One region of the Bacillus swezeyi genome, then DNA from elsewhere that is predicted to be linked to it. Evidence: riboswitches for the same ligand, from Rfam matches in the RefSeq annotation. Region 1 holds a riboswitch; each other region holds the start of a gene.

Region 1 (5,439 bases):
TTTTTCTTAATTTTCAATCTTCTCCGCCTTTTTCCTCTTCATTCTTGAAAACAGACTGTTTCCAAGTGTCAAGTGAGAAAAGAACTAGAAAATAAGACATGCCTCCACTTGAAAATAAACACTGAAAATAACCATAAAGTCCTTTTTCAAACAATGATAGACAGTCCTATTTTACCTGTTCCATTTTTGTTAATTTTATGTATAAATTTAAGTATTGCGGTTGTGAATCTTCCATTTCTAGATCAAAAGATGTTGAATGCAATGTAAAATCGAGTTAACATTATGTCTAGTACAATTAACAATATGTCAAATATACTATATAAAAAAAGGATTGCGGGTGGTAAGATGAACAACAGGGTAAGAGAGCTGAGAGCAAGATATGGCTATTCACAAGAAGCTCTTGCAAAAGCTGTCGGAGTTACGAGACAGACAGTTGCGGCCATTGAAAAAGGCAATTACATACCGTCGCTCCTTTTAGCATTGAAAATTTGCGGGGAGTTTCGATTAAATATGGAAGAAGTTTTTTGGTTAGAAGGGGGGAAAAATGAATGAATATGAAAACGAGGACTTTTTTTCACATTCTTCTTTTCGGACTTGCGTGCTGGACTTTTATTACGTTTTTCCAAACATCTGAACAGATTGCAAGAAGCCTGAAAACGAGCAATTCTGAACTGCATTTTGTTTTTAACCTTATTCCCATTCTTCTATTTGTTTCGGTTCTGGCGGTTTACTCTTTTTTAGAGAAGAAAGGCTCTCGCAAACGAAGCCTTATTCTCATTCCTGATGAATTTAAAGAACAGGATGAAAGGGAGCAGATGATGACCGCCAAAGCGTGCAGAACCTCTTACATCGTTCTGTATTTTGCAATGCCTGTCGCAGCGCTCCTCATGATCTTTTATCCGTTTTTCCAAGTCGATATCCCGTACTTTCCGATTATCGTCATCTTTGTGTTAATTGTCATTCAACACTTGTCATATATGTTTTCATTTCAAAAGAACAGATAAGCAGATGAAGGCCCCCGCTTCATCTGCTTTTTTTGTCAGCTGTATATGCGGCTGCCCGCTTTTTTAAATTCCTTCGCCTTTTCTTCCATGCCTTTTTCAATAGCCTTTTCTTCATCAAGATTATTTTCATTTGCATAATCGCGAATATCTTGAGAAATCCTCATGCTGCAAAATTTCGGACCGCACATTGAGCAAAAGTGAGCGGTCTTCGCGCCTTCGGCCGGCAAGGTCTCATCGTGAAATGCAAGCGCCCTTTCCGGATCCAGCGAGAGGTTGAACTGGTCCCGCCAGCGGAATTCAAAGCGTGCTTTCGAAAGCGCATCATCGCGAATTTGCGCGCCGGGATGCCCTTTAGCGAGATCAGCCGCATGAGCCGCAATTTTGTATGTAATGACCCCTTCGCGGACATCATCTTTATTCGGAAGCCCCAAATGTTCTTTCGGCGTGACATAACAAAGCATTGCAGTTCCATACCAGCCGATCATCGCCGCTCCAATCGCTGATGTAATATGGTCATAGCCCGGGGCAATATCGGTCGTCAGCGGGCCGAGTGTATAAAACGGGGCCTCCTTGCAAATCTCCATTTGCTTATCGACATTCTCTTTAATTTTATGCATCGGCACATGCCCCGGTCCTTCGATCATCACCTGCACATCATGTTTCCAGGCAATTTCCGTCAGCTCGCCGAGCGTTTCCAATTCGGCAAACTGGGCTTCATCATTCGCATCAGCAATCGAACCGGGACGAAGTCCGTCACCCAATGAAAATGCGATATCATAAGCTTTCATAATTTCGCAAATTTCTTCAAAATGCGTGTAAAGGAAACTTTCTTCATGATGCGCCAGACACCATTGCGCCATAATCGCTCCGCCGCGGGAGACGATGCCCGTGACACGCTTTGCCGTGAGCGGCACATAGCGCAGGAGTACACCGGCATGAATCGTAAAATAATCCACACCCTGCTCTGCCTGTTCAATCAATGTATCGCGGTAAACTTCCCAAGTCAGATCTTCCGCGACACCGTTTACTTTCTCAAGCGCCTGATAAATCGGCACGGTTCCTACAGGCACTGGACAGTTGCGGATGATCCATTCCCTTGTTGTGTGAATATCCTTCCCAGTGGACAGATCCATCATCGTATCGGCGCCCCAGCGGATCGCCCATGTCATTTTCTCCACTTCTTCTTCAATTGAGGAGGTGACGGCTGAATTCCCTATATTGGCATTAATTTTCACGTGGAAGTTCCGGCCGATAATCATCGGCTCGCTTTCCGGATGATTGATGTTTGACGGAATGATCGCCCGGCCGCTCGCTACTTCATCACGGACAAATTCAGGAGATACATGCTCGCGAATCGCGATAAACTCCATTTCAGGAGTGATGATCCCCTTTCTTGCGTAATGTAGCTGAGTGACATTTTGTCCTTTTTTCGCGCGCAGCGGTTTTCTTTTCAGCCCCGGGTAGCTGTGATTCGTCTGCTTCACATTTTTATAGCCGTTATCCTCAGGCTTTATGTCTCTGCCCTCGTATTCCTCGGTATCGCCGCGCTCTTTGATCCAGGCCGACCGCAAAGGCTTCAGCCCCTTTAAAATGTCAACCTCCGCCTTTGCGTCTGTGTAAGCACCGCTCGTGTCGTATATACGAACAGGCTGATTTTCTTCTTCGCCGAATGAACCTGTCGTTGGGCTCAGGGCAATTTCTCTCATCGGGACTTGAATGTCAGGACGCGATCCTTCGACATACACCTTTCGGCTCCCTGTAAAGCTTGACATAATCGAGATGTTTTTTTGCTGTACTGACTCATGTTTCATGTTTTAAAATCCTTCCCCTCTATAAATTGGTCAAGACTAAACCTGAGAACTGTACCAGCACAAAAAAACCAGGCACATTTTCATGAACCTGGTTTAAAGTCAGTAAAAAATCACCATTATTGCACGGCAATTCGCAATAATCAGCATAAATCACTTTTACTTCCCCACGCTGGTACGAACCAGATCAGGTCCAAAGGGTTAAGAAACGCATTCGTTCCTCTCTCAGCCCATGCAGGGCACCCCTAGTAATGCTATTTAATTCGTCACTATGGTAACACAATGAACACATGATGAAAAGTTAAAATGTAATCATTCCTGCTTTTTAGGAATGATTGACTACAAAAACGTATGAAAGCTGCTTTTAATTAAAAAGGGATATGTCAGCAAAAGTGAATACCATTATGGAGAAAGATCCGTTAACAGGATTATAAATGATCGTGCAGAACACCAATCATTCTCTTGAGCTCACCAGCTGCGATCTGTCCCGGAGCCGAGGCTTTCTTTGCGGCGCCGAAAGTCATGGCCGAACCAAACACCTCGCCTGCCAAACGGCTGACTACACCCTTCCCGGCCATGGACATCGTAATAATCGGCCGCTTTGCATACTGCTCATGCATCGTATACGTCGCTTCAAGCAGCCTTAGCACATCAGCCGGCGTTTCAGGCATAACTGCAATTTTCGGCAAATCTGCACCCAATTCCTGCGCTTTCTTCAAGCGGGAAATCATTTCTTCTGTGGCCGGCGTCTTCTCAAAATCATGATTGGAAATAATGACTGCCACTTCATTCGCATGTGCGGCTTCCGTCGCTGCTTTCACAGCCCGTTCATCATGAAACAGCTCGATATCGATGAGATCGGCAAGCCCTGTTTTGATAACCGTTTCATTTAAAGAAAAATAATATTCCGGGCTGACATCTTTTTCTCCGCCTTCCCTCGCACTGCGAAAGGTAAAGATCAGCGGAGTTTCTTTCAAAAGGCCGCGGATTTCCGACAAAGCCTCAGTTACCTTCTCGATGTCTTCAACACCTTCATAAAAATCTGCCCGCCATTCGGCGACATCCGCATCAAACGTCTGCAGAAAAGCCGCTTCTTCTTTCAATTGTCCGAGTGTTTCTCCGACAAGGGGCACACAAATTTTCGGGGCGCCTTCTCCAAACGTCATTCCTCTGACCTTCACCAGTTTCTCCACTTGTTTCAGCTCCTGTTCTTTCTATATCCGTGAAATCTCAATGACTTAACGGTAACCAATATTCATCATAAGCGCAAGCAAAAATCTTAGGCTATGCCGCAGATATGAAACAAAAATAGATGAACACCCAGAGCATAGGCAAGTGCACAAGAATAGGATGAAGTTGGAATGATCATATAGAACGAAGGAGGAAATATAATGGATGACCATACCGTTCCCTATCATGCGGATTTAAGGAACGTCCAGCACCAACGTGTTTTAAAAATGCTTCAGCATTGTGAAGCTGTTTGTGAGTTAACTGAGTATTACGTTCTCACAAGGGAAGATCCGAGACATAGAAAAGACCAATTAAGAATGCTTAGAGATTGTGCCGATATATGTACGCTGACCGCCAAATATATCGCAAGGTACAGCCGCTTTGCAAAATCGCTTGCCTTGCTGTGCGCAAAAATTTGTGAAATCTGCGGAAATCACTGTTCACAACAGCCCGATCAGCAATCGCAAACATGCAGTCAGACTTGCCTGCAATGCGCCCAGGAATGCCGTTCCTTTGCAATGCCGTCATGATATGCTGAGAAAATGAACTTACGGATTGTACGAAAAACGTTTCTTACTGATCGTGAGAAACGTTTTTTCATCACTCCCGAAAGAAGAACAGATTTTGAGTCGTGCCGAAGCGATTTCGAGATCAGCCGTTAAGGGCTATGAATGGTATACGATTTATATTAAAGTTTCTATTTTATATCATTCTGGATAGCGCAAGTAAAAAAAGACGGCCATGTTTCGCCACCTTAGAATCGGTCCTGTTCTATGATCCAATCATAATGCGTTTCATAGCCGAAATTCGGCAGACCGCTCTCGCTGACCTTTTGTGTTTCTTTAGATTCGGCTATCAGGCTATACTCATACGACCTCCTTGCGTACAATTCGGATATAACGAAAAACGGCCTAGCATAGCGCTAGACCGTTTTTCGTATTATTTTCGAATAATAAACTTGATACCGGTGGTCGGGGTCGAACCGACACTCCCGAAGGAACACGATTTTGAGTCGTGCGCGTCTGCCAATTCCGCCACACCGGCATGTGTGAGCAATGGTGCCGAGGGCCGGACTTGAACCGGCACGGTAGTCACCTACCGCAGGATTTTAAGTCCTGTGTGTCTGCCAATTCCACCACCCCGGCACGGGCAAATAAGGCGACACCCGGATTCGAACCGGGGATAAAGGTTTTGCAGACCTCTGCCTTACCACTTGGCTATGCCGCCATCATTTTAAGAAATTGGAGCGGAAGACGGGATTCGAACCCGCGACCCCCACCTTGGCAAGGTGGTGTTCTACCACTGAACTACTTCCGCATTTTTATTAGTAAGTCATCTCATCATATGCAGCTTCATAAGAAAAGATGAAAACTGGGCTAGCTGGATTCGAACCAGCG
Region 2 (5,439 bases), 330 kb from region 1:
AAGATCTTCAAGCTTTTTCGCCAGCACGACATCATCTGATGTATACGGCAGCACGATAAAGCCTTCTTCAAGCAAAGCTTCAGACGCCTTTAATGTTTCGACAGGGTCAGGCAGAAGCGAACGGTCACAGCCGATGACTTCTACTTTAATCATGTCGCAAAGGCCGGACGCTTTCGCAAGCCTGGCAATACGCACCGCTTCTTCAGCGGTTTTTGCGCCAGCCGTATTCGGCAGCAGCGTATAGCGGCTTAAATCAAGCTGTTCCAAAAAGTTAGGCTGTGACTCTTCAAAAATATTCATCCGTCTGACGGCAAAGGTCAAAATGTCTGACTCCGATACACGGACGGCTTCCTTTTGGATCTTAAATGACGGATATTTTCCTGTACCAAGCAAAAGTCTTGATGAAAATTGTTGATCAGCGATTTTAAACATGTTTATCCCCCTCCGACAAAATGAACGATTTCGATCACATCATTTTCTTCCAATTCGACTGTTTGATATTGATCTTTTCCAATAATCTGTCTGTTTCTTTCGACGACGACAACCCGGTTTTCCAGCTTGTAGGATGCGAGCAAATCATAAATCGTTCCACCGTCATCGTTCCATTCTATTTTCTTTCCGTTGAGCTGAATGTTCACCTGTTAACAGCCTCCTTTCGCTCCGCTTGAAACGCCTCTTCCCACGTTTTTTTAACGGGGCGGCCCAGAATCATGTCGGTGATCATCGCGCCGGTTGCAGGCGCCAGAAGAATGCCGTTTCTGAAGTGGCCGGCCGCAAACAAAATCCGGCCGTTTTCAGGATGCCTGCCGATATACGGATTGCCGTCTTCGGTTTCCGGCCTCAATCCGGCCCAGCATTGATCAATTTTCATTTTTTCGATCTCTGGCAGCATCGTTTTCGCCTTTTTGATGACGGCCTCGATTCCGCCGAGCTCAGGCTGCTCATTCCAGTCTCCCGGCTTCATCGTTGCCCCGACAACAAGCTTCCCGCTATGGCGGGGAACAATATAGCAATGATCATGATACAGCGTCCGGGTTAAAGGAATGCCCTCATTCCAAACAGACAGGCACTCGCCTTTTACAGGATAAAATCTTTTATTTAAGCCGAGCTGTTTGAAGAAAACGCCGCTCCATACACCGCTTGCAATCACCGCGTGCTCGGCTTCCACCTCTCCTGAAGCCGTTTTGACCGTGACTGCGCCTGGCCCGGTTTCGATCGAAGTGACAGGAGTGTATTCAAAAATATCGGCGCCCGACAGTTTGGCTCCCTTGGCAAACGCCCTGCAAACAGAAACGGGTTCGACTTGAACATCATCTTGGATGAAGTTTGCGCCGAGTATCCCTTTTGCCGCATAAGGCTCTTTCTCATATACCTCTCCGGGCGTCAGCCATTCCGCAGAATCCAATACAGCCATCTGCATGAGGCGCTCCCGGTCGCTTTCAGAAAAAGCGAGCTTTAAAATTCCGCCGTCGCGTCTTCTGATGTCAATGCCGCTTATCTGTTTTAATTCAGCTTCCAGCCGCTGATATGCCTTTTGGCTGGCTCTGGCAAATTCAAAAAATGTTCCGGGTTTATCGCATTCGGCATGGGCGCCGAGCATGCCCGCTGCCGCCCTGGTCGCTTTTTGTCCGATTTCTCCGCTTTCAAAAACAGCCGTTTTGATTCCTGCCTTTGCAAGATGGTAAGCAATCGAAGCGCCAATGATGCCTCCTCCGACCACAACGGTCTCATAACGCTTTTTCATATGAATCTCCCTTTACGTAACAGGCAAACCGCGCCGCTGCTTCAGCCGGATGGTCGCTTGAAATGATCCCTGACATGACGGCGATGCCGTCAGGGTTTGCCGTCTGCACCTCAGGCAGCCGCTTTTCGGTGATTCCCCCGATCGCAATGACTGGAATATGGACAGCCGCTTTAACATCAGCCAGGCAGCCGATCCCTCTTCCTGTCCGGCCTTTTTTGCTGTCCGTTTCAAAAATATGGCCAAACAACACGTAATCTGCACCTTCTTTTTCAGCCTGAACCGCTTCTTGAACGGAGTGCACGGATTTGCCAATTTTCAAGTGAGGAAAACGACTTCTCACACACTTGACAGAAAAGCTGTGAGAAGGCAGCTGAACGCGGTGTATATTGTAAAACAAAGCGATATCCACCCTGTCATTGATGATAAGCTTCCGTTTATCGACCCCGCCGATGAGCAGGCGGCTGATTAAATCTGATATGTCGCTGACGTTTTTTGACCGTTCTCTGATATGGATAAAATCGACTATATCCTTGATTGAAATGATTTTCGCAGCAAGCTCTTCCTGAGAGTGCCTGTCATTGGTGATCACGTGAATGCGCAAGCTGTTCCACCCCGCTTTTTGACCAGCCTTCCTGCCGGTGGGCCATATTCCAAAATTGATACTCATAATAGCTTGAGATCACGAAGTTTTTCTTCATTTTCGCGCGGGTTTCAGCAGTGCTTTTTTCAGCCAGCTCATCAAAACGATCAATCTGTTCAGTCACAAGCTCTTTAAACCAGTCTCCACCGTATGTGGCAATCCATTCTTGATAAACCCCGTTCTCAGGTATGCATGTTTGCAAAGTTTCTCCGACTTCATAATAAAGCCAATAGCAAGGAAGCAAAGCAGCGAGAATTTCTGCAAAATTGCCGCTCATCACGGAACGGTACATGTGGGAAGTATAGGCATAAGCCGTAGGCGACGGCTGAAACGCTTCAATTTCTTCTTCTGTAATCCCCAATAAATCCGTGAACTTCCTATGGAGAGACAGCTCTGCTTCATAAGTGCCCTTTGCATGTTCTGCCATCCGGCTTGTCGTATACAGATCATCTGCATATGCCGCAGCAAAGGATTGAACCTTGGCAAAATGGGTCAAGTAGTAGGAATCCTGCAGAACATAGTATTTAAAACAGTCAACAGGCAAAGAGCCGTCACCGATTCCTTTAATAAATGGATGGACAAAACTGCCTTCCCACCATTCTGCAGCGCTTTTTCGGCATTCTTCTGAAAATTTCATATCGAGGCTCCTCCTTTAATTCTGAAAATGAAAAAACCACTTTCCCCGCAGGAAAAGTGGTTTGGAATTTGCATATATACATAATCAAATACCTTGCCACTTCCCTACGCAGGTATGAACCTGTTCAGGTTATGAGGGTCTAAAAGTCACACTTTTATCTCAGCCCTTATCAAGGACTCCCCTAGTGGAAAACATTTCTTTTTCATTCAGTTATACTTTTATCTTAACACGAAATAGAAAATGGTCAAGCATCAGTCTTCAAGCGTTTTTTTCAGTTCTGTGATATATCCGCGCGAACCGGTGGCGATCAGCCTGTCACCCATTTGCAGCCTTGTATCTCCATGAGGCACAAGGCTGTCGATGCCTCGGAAAATCCGTACAAAAATGACATCCCCGGTAAAAGGAAACTCCCTTAACAGCACACCGTCAAACCGTTCGTTGTTCATGTTGATCTGGTACAATGATGCATCCTGGTTGGTCAGCAATTTCATGACGCCAGGCGCCTCAATAAGTGCGCGAAGCAATGTTTTCGTTGACAGCAGAATGGAGATTGTATCGATTCCGTTTTCTTTTAATTCAGCTTCGGCTTTAGGCGAATCTGCGCTGGCGATAATTCTGTCGACCTTTTGCTCCTTTGCAAAAAGGGCAATCCCGGTGTTTCGCTCTTCATTTCCTGTCGCCACGACAAGAATATCCGTTTCAAAAACGTTAAACGATTGAAGTGTGCTATATTCATAATCCGGCAGCATTTCCACATCAAAAACGGAATCAGCCAGCTTTTCTTCTTTCTTTTCCTGATGCACATGCAGAATTCTGACATGATATTCTTCAGAAGAGAGCTCAAGCGTGACCGGCAGCGTCATTTGATTGGCGCCGATAAAGCTGATCGTCTTTTTCTCTGTTTCGCTTTCCGCTTTCGGCATCAATTTTTTAAAGCCGATCGGTGTAATGATACATGTGATCACAGCCACCAAAATCAGCGCTCCAGACATTTGCGCATCGATAACGCCAATGCGTTCACCGATCGTTGTCGCAGCAATGACAAGGGACAGCGTCGATGTCAGGAGAAAACCTGAAGCCAGGACCGTTTTTGTGTCATACCATTTTTTCAAAAGCAATGCGGGAAGAACCTTGCTTATTAATAACGCAACAAACAGCAGCGGAATCATGATTAAAATTTTCGGATTCTCAAAAAGCGACCAAATATCCAATTTGACCCCCGTCATGACAAAAAAGATCGGGATCAAAAATCCATAGCCGAACGAATCAAGCTGCTGAACAAGCTCTTTGTTCGGAGAAAGAAGCGATACGAGCACCCCGGCTAAAAATGCGCCGAGAATGTTTTCCGCGCCGAGCGACTCCGAGAGTGCGACCAGTACAATGATCAAAGTAAAAATCGCCCTTGTGCCGATTTGAATCGTCCCTTTTGACATCACTTCGACAAAAGACCGCTTTTTAAAGATTCTCCCGAAAAGATACAGAACGACGCCTGCGGCAAATAATATGATCAACAGCCACATATTGCTGTTTTCATCACCATAGATTGATGCGAACACCGCCAGCAGAATCATCGTCGCAAGATCGGCAATCACCGCTACAAGCAAAATAACCTGGCCGATATTTGTCTTCATGAGCCGCTCTTCCTTCAAAGTCGGAACGACCACGCCGAGGGAAATGGTGGAAATAATCAGCGTCATTAAAAAGGCGTTGTCGATAAAGCCGGCCAGCACGAAGCTGTATGATAGCCCGAGCGACAAAATAAAAATTCCGATAAATATGATGGCAGCCGTTTTAAATGTATTCGGCGCCGCTTTTCCGTTTGGAAGCAGCTGCTTTTTCTTTCCTTTTTCAAATGCGGAAAAATCAATTTCAAGTCCGCTTAAAAACATTAGAAATATAAATCCAAGCATCGATAATGTTTCCAGCCATGTATCGTGGGCTGTTACAAGGTTTAATCCGCTTTTTCCGATGATAAGACCCATGATGATTTCCGCGACGACAACAGGTATACTGAGCCTAAATCGATGCAGCAAAATGGGAGTCAAAAATGCAAAAATGAGTACGACGACTAAAGATGAAACAGATGTATGCTCCATAAACTGGTACCTCCTCAAAACCGGTTTCCGGGTATAATTAGCGTTCCCTTTTTTAACATAAAAAAGGTCCATATTTTAGAAATTCATGTGAGAAAAGAGATGCAAACCTTCCTTTTTTCACAGGTGTAAAAATCGATTTTAACAATGCTCGCCAAGAAAAAAAAGTGATATGCCTGATTTTCTTCTCTAAAAATTTAAGAAGCTAAAAAAAGCTATGATTTCCAATAAACAAAGCTCATGAATGAATGGCGCCGGGTAATGATAAACATACGAAAATCAGCAGCATCCTTTGAATTTTTGCCGGACAAGGTCCGAGTAGGAG
Region 3 (5,439 bases), 2.2 Mb from region 1:
GTGCAAGGCAAAAGAAACTGGTCGCCGATTTTTTCGGTTTTTTCGATCGCTTCCTTTAATAAAGCTTCACTTTCTGAAAACTTAAATTGGTCAATATAATTAAGCCCTATCAACATTTTGCAGTTGATGACTCTTTTGGCATATCCGCCATACCCTTGGAAGATGCCGGACGCAATATGAATGTGATGAATCGACAGCCATGTCGCTTTTAAATTATAGTACAGCACCCCGATTTTATAATGAAATTCAGCTTTCTCAATCTCATTTTGAATCGCTCCAAGCCTTTTTTCTGCTATTCTGAAAAAATTAAGCGCTTCTGTGTGGTTTTGCTTATAGTCTTCATAGATTCCTTTGAACAGATAAAAATAATAATTCAGCTTGTCATCTGTGCTTTTCGGGTCTTTGTCATGAAAACTGATCGCTTCCAATTTTTCGGTGGAAGTTTGGGAGATATCCTCAAGAAGGAGCCTTAAGCGAAAATCCAGCATTTGATAGTAGAGAAGGACGTCCTGATCTTCTTCCATTTCCTCAATGGCTTTATCTATGTCATCTTTCATTTCAATCGAACCTGAAATGTCTCGTTTTTTCATCCGTATGTACCAGTCGTTCAGCATGTTGGCGACTTCCTGCGAAGCCACTGCTTTGGCCATTCTCTTCCCTCCAATCTTTTGTGAATTTTTTGTAAATTGAAGTTCTATTAATCATAGCATAAACTGACGCCGTCTGTGAATAACGCTGAAATCCAAGTTTGTTCATTTTCGTGTGTCAAAAATTTATTTTTGAATAGGCCCGATTTTAAATTGTCATTTTCCAAAAAAAGTGCGCGAAAAAAGCAAAAACCACGCCGAGCGGAATACAGGAGATCATTGCGGTTCCGTTGACTAGTCCGTCAGCTCCGCTTATTTTCAGGGCTTCCCGATAGCCTATTAAAAAATGGATGATGGATAGGATATAACATAAGAGCATCATATAATAAGGATTCACTTTCATACCTCCCAACTCGCTTTACTATATTACATTCAATAGAAGCAAACATTATGCCTCTTTTTAAAGTGCCAAAAGGACAGAATATTATAGATGAAAAAAACTTCTATTACAATACATGTTTTTTTAAAAAATTCCATTATAATCAAAAGGAAAGATAAATTTAGGGGTGATATCCAATGAAAAAGAGGCTGGTGTCGCTGCTGGTCTGCGTCCTGTTTTTAGCACCTGCAGCAGAAGCTTTTGCCGCACCGAAACAGGCTGAGCTTAATGAGTATCTTGAAGAAATAGGAATAACAGAAAAAGAAATGGAAGCCTATTTACAAGATACATATGATGAAAGTTTGAGAGATTTTGATTCAGTAGAAGAGTTAAGAGACTTTTTGGGAGAAAGGCTGACCGAAAAGCTTTTGGCATCATATTTAAAAGAATACGGATTAAGTGAAAAAGAAGCGGTTGATCTTTTCGTTGAAAATGGCTATATGGAAAGCGGTCAAAACATTCTCGACGTATTTGTGTTTGAGTATGAATTGGACGATGCTCTATTTATGGTGACATATGAAGAAGACGATCTGGAGATCGGAAATTTATTTCAAGAACTGGGTGTGGATGACCTAGAGTGGGAGAAGCTCGTCGATCACCTCCGCAATGTGCGGGACAAAAATCCAAACTTTGAAAATGATCTGATGGCGCTTGGAGAGCGGCTTGAAGCGGTCGCTGCTTTCGAGTCGGTGTCAGAGCTGTCGGCTCAAGACATCGCTGAAATGCTTTCAGTTTTGAATGACGTTCAGAAGACGCTTGAAGTGAAGACAAAATATTACCTCGTCAAAGACGGAAAGAAAAAAGCGGTGACTTTGACGACGCTGGTCAGTGCGGACGATCTGAAGGGAGCAAGCCTCCTTGTGGAAGTTTATGACTTGCAAGGCCATTTCATTTTGGATGTTTTGCTGACACCTGAAATGATTGGATCGGATTTAATACATGATACAGGGGCAAAAGTGAAGCAAACTAAAACTGCTGTCAAACATGAAACAAAAACATCTCACGTGAAAAAGACGGTTAAAGGTGCAAAGCTGCCAAAAACGGCCGGACACTATGCGGAATGGTCACTTCTTGGTGTTGTTCTGATGCTAGGCGGATTTTTCTTGATCAGAAGGCTTCGCAAAGCGGCTTAAATGTAACTTCCCATTCTCATCTTGTTTAGAATGGGCGTTTTTTGTAAGGAGTGAAACGAGATTAAGACATTGCGAAAAAAGGTCATTTGGCTTTTCGCCATTGTTATGGTAGCTGCTGGATTATATTTTATAACAACGAATGTGTTTAAGCTTTTACATGGCTACGCCCTTTTTTCATTTCAGCAGGTGAAAGAAGAGAAAACAACTGAAAAACCGCCCGTTCAAACGGCGAAAAAAGAAAAGATCGCAATAGATCAAACTTTTGAAACCGGTGAAAAAATCGGCGATCTCGTGATTCCGAAAATCAATGCAAGGCTTCCGATTTATCATGGGACAGATGAAGATGAATTGCAAAAAGGTGTGGGCCATTTCGCCGGCTCTGTTTTACCTGGGGAAGAGGACAATTCGGTTTTATCAGGCCACCGCGATACGGTTTTTAGAAAGCTCGGAGAAGTGGGCAAAGGGGATCGGTTAATTGTTGAAGCTGTCTATGGAACTTTTACATACAAAGTGAAAAAGGTTCGAATCGTAGATGCGGATGACCGGACGGTTATTGTCCCGAAGCCGAGAGCGACGTTGACCGTATCGACCTGCTATCCCTTTGATTTCATTGGGGCTGCACCGGAGCGGTATGTATTGGTGGCAGATTTAATAAAAGGATAAAAAACAGCGGAAGCCCATGTCAATCCGCTGTTTTTTATATTTATCTCATTTCCATCTGCCTGCCCAAGAGCCTTGGAGCCGTGAGCAGCAGCAGGCACAGTACGATTGTGCAAATGATGAAAGATGGAAGCATGTATGTTCCATTGTATACTAATGAATAAATCCAGACAGGTGTGCCTTGAGGCGCATAGTGTCCGAAGAAGACGGCGCCGCTGATCAGATGGGAGAGAAACTTCAGCCCGCTTCCAATAAAAACGGCAAGTGTAACATATGAAGCAAGTTTGCCCTTTTTTTTCTCGCTGGACGCTTTACGGATCGGAACGGCAAATGCCCCGCCGATTCCAGCGGCCGTGGGCGCGATAAAATAATCAAGGAGAAACTGCAGGGGATGAGCAATGTAAAGCCCCCCGCTTACAAACTGGAGCAATCCGGCTAAAAATCCAGTTGTCAGCCCCGCCTTCAACCCCCATCTAAAGGAGATCAAAAAAATCGGAATCATCATGACGGCAATTGAACCGCCTTGGGGCATTTTTAAGAACATTCCGGACACCATATCCAATATGATGGCAATTCCGGTCATGATCGCAATTTCAATAAGACGTACAAGTTGTTTTGATTGATTCATGATTACCCTCACTTTTGATGAACAAAGGGATACTGGACTTCTTTCCCAATAAAAAAAGCAATGCGGGGAAGGAGTAGGAAAGTTTTCCACGCACTGCTTTGGATGCAAGTTAGAATGACTTTGCCACATCCCTACGCCAGCGTTAACTAACAGGTTCAAAGGGTCAGAACGGTTCGTTCACTCTCAGCCTGAAGGCTCCCCTTGTGGTCATCGGTTATTTAGTTATATTCTACTATACTAAAAAACGAAACGGACGACAAGCTTCATTTTCAAAAAAAATTGCTTAATTTCTCCAATATGTAGCAATGCTATCGGCTTTTCCTTTATAATAGAACTTATTCGTACGTACAAGATGCAGTAAAGGGTTGATCTGATGAGTGAGCATACAAAATACAGCATGGTCAAAAATCAAATTAAGTCATGGATATACGAGGGAAAGGTTAAGCCTGGAGAAAAAATTCATTCTGAAAATGAATTGATGAAAATATTCGATGTCAGCAGGCATACGATTCGGCAGGCCATCGGCGACCTGGTCCATGAAGGCCTTCTTTACAGAGAGCAGGGGTCAGGGACGTATTGTTCGCACCGTCTTCAGCTTTCGGAAAAAGGAAGGGAAAGAAATAAAATGATCGGAGTCATCACGACATATCTGTCCGACTACATCTTTCCTTCTATTATAAGGGGAATTGAATCTTCGCTGTCGAGCGAAGGATATACGCTGATCGTGGCAAGTACAAATAATGATATTGAAAAAGAAAAACAGTGCCTCGTGAATATGCTTGATAAAAAAATTGACGGACTGATTGTAGAGCCGACGAAAACCGGAAGCTTTAATCCGAACTTAAACTATTATTTGACGCTCGAACAGCACCATATTCCATATTTGATGATTAATCAGTTTTATCAGGAATTAAATCCGCCGCATTTCATTTTGGATGATGAGCATGGCGGCTTTATCGCCACTGAGCATTTAATCAAGCTCGGCCATGAAAGAGTTTTTGGGTTTTTTAAACAGGATGACATGCAGGGTGTCAACAGAATGAAAGGTTTTATCCGCGCCTTTAGAGAAAACGGCTTGTCATTTTATCCTGAGATGGTCGTTACATACACGACAGAAAACAAAAAAGAAAAGACGGTATCCGAAGTAAGAAAGCGGCTGTCTTCTTCCGAACGGCCGACAGCGATTTTCTGCTACAATGACGAAGTTGCTCTTATGGTACTTGATGTGGTAAGGGAATTTGGCTTGAAAGTACCTGAAGACATATCGATTGTCGGGTACGATGATTCACATTTAAGCCAGGCCTCTGAAGTGAAGCTGACATCAGTCACCCATCCGAAAATGCAATTGGGAATCGAAGCGGCCAAATGGATGATCGCCAAAGTAGAGGGCCGGAATGCAGACCAGCTTGAGCATTCCACTGTTTACAAACCTGAACTGATTGTCAGACAATCGACAGCCAAGTTAAAAAATAGTTGAACGATATGTGATTTTTTGGGGACGCAACACGTTTAAGGGTACAGGTGTGTAAAAGAAAAATGGGATCACTGTCATTGATATTCACCATGGTCATGATGGTGATCTTTTTCATCGCACACCTAAAGGTTTTAAAAAATGGACGATGTGCTGATCGCATACAGTGCTGCATTCATTAGAGCTTCACCCCCAGAATCAACCGAAAACATCATGCGCGGAGCAGCTGTTTTCTCTATTGTTTTATACGAAGACGGCGTTCCTTGAACAATGTGCCATTTGGTCATACCTCTTTAAAAGAGGCGATGAGAGGAAACTCATGATCAATATCGTCAGCGCTTTGCTGTTTTGATTCCTCAAAGCGGAGCTTGCAGGAAGACTGCTGTTCCATTCAGCTCTCTGATGTTGCACTCTGCAAAACAGAAGTCCGAAAAGCCTATCCAATAGAAGGAAGCGGAAAAGTGGATTGAGACTCTGTTGATAAAACTTTCCCATCAGGCTGCATAAACGGCATTCGGCCA

Evidence for each region. Region 1 has a riboswitch for thiamine pyrophosphate ahead of thiC (phosphomethylpyrimidine synthase ThiC). Riboswitches for the same ligand answer to the same signal wherever they lie in the genome.
Region 2: another riboswitch for thiamine pyrophosphate. It lies ahead of tenA (thiaminase II); the one in region 1 lies ahead of thiC (phosphomethylpyrimidine synthase ThiC).
Region 3: another riboswitch for thiamine pyrophosphate. It lies ahead of thiT (energy-coupled thiamine transporter ThiT); the one in region 1 lies ahead of thiC (phosphomethylpyrimidine synthase ThiC).

The regions. Positions count from the first base shown of each region.
Region 1 is NZ_CP133085.1:1,090,853-1,096,291, reverse strand. Features, by position in the region: gene RBH91_RS05175 (helix-turn-helix transcriptional regulator) at 346-552, shown strand; gene RBH91_RS05170 (hypothetical protein) at 549-1,004, shown strand; gene thiC (phosphomethylpyrimidine synthase ThiC) at 1,040-2,815, opposite strand; TPP riboswitch at 2,960-3,069, opposite strand; gene aroD (type I 3-dehydroquinate dehydratase) at 3,241-4,005, opposite strand; gene RBH91_RS05155 (four-helix bundle copper-binding protein) at 4,204-4,572, shown strand; tRNA gene RBH91_RS05150 (tRNA-Leu) at 5,005-5,086, opposite strand; tRNA gene RBH91_RS05145 (tRNA-Leu) at 5,099-5,187, opposite strand; tRNA gene RBH91_RS05140 (tRNA-Cys) at 5,199-5,269, opposite strand; tRNA gene RBH91_RS05135 (tRNA-Gly) at 5,285-5,359, opposite strand; tRNA gene RBH91_RS05130 (tRNA-Gln) at 5,414-5,439, opposite strand, start outside.
Region 2 is NZ_CP133085.1:1,419,375-1,424,813, reverse strand. Features, by position in the region: gene RBH91_RS06830 (thiazole synthase) at 1-432, opposite strand, end outside; gene thiS (sulfur carrier protein ThiS) at 435-638, opposite strand; gene thiO (glycine oxidase ThiO) at 635-1,744, opposite strand; gene tenI (thiazole tautomerase TenI) at 1,728-2,345, opposite strand; gene tenA (thiaminase II) at 2,320-3,021, opposite strand; TPP riboswitch at 3,106-3,214, opposite strand; gene RBH91_RS06805 (monovalent cation:proton antiporter family protein) at 3,273-5,117, opposite strand.
Region 3 is NZ_CP133085.1:3,453,152-3,458,590, reverse strand. Features, by position in the region: gene RBH91_RS17210 (response regulator aspartate phosphatase) at 1-650, opposite strand, end outside; gene RBH91_RS17205 (hypothetical protein) at 796-990, opposite strand; gene RBH91_RS17200 (processed acidic surface protein) at 1,164-2,159, shown strand; gene RBH91_RS17195 (class D sortase) at 2,265-2,822, shown strand; gene thiT (energy-coupled thiamine transporter ThiT) at 2,863-3,447, opposite strand; TPP riboswitch at 3,559-3,659, opposite strand; gene RBH91_RS17185 (GntR family transcriptional regulator) at 3,821-4,924, shown strand.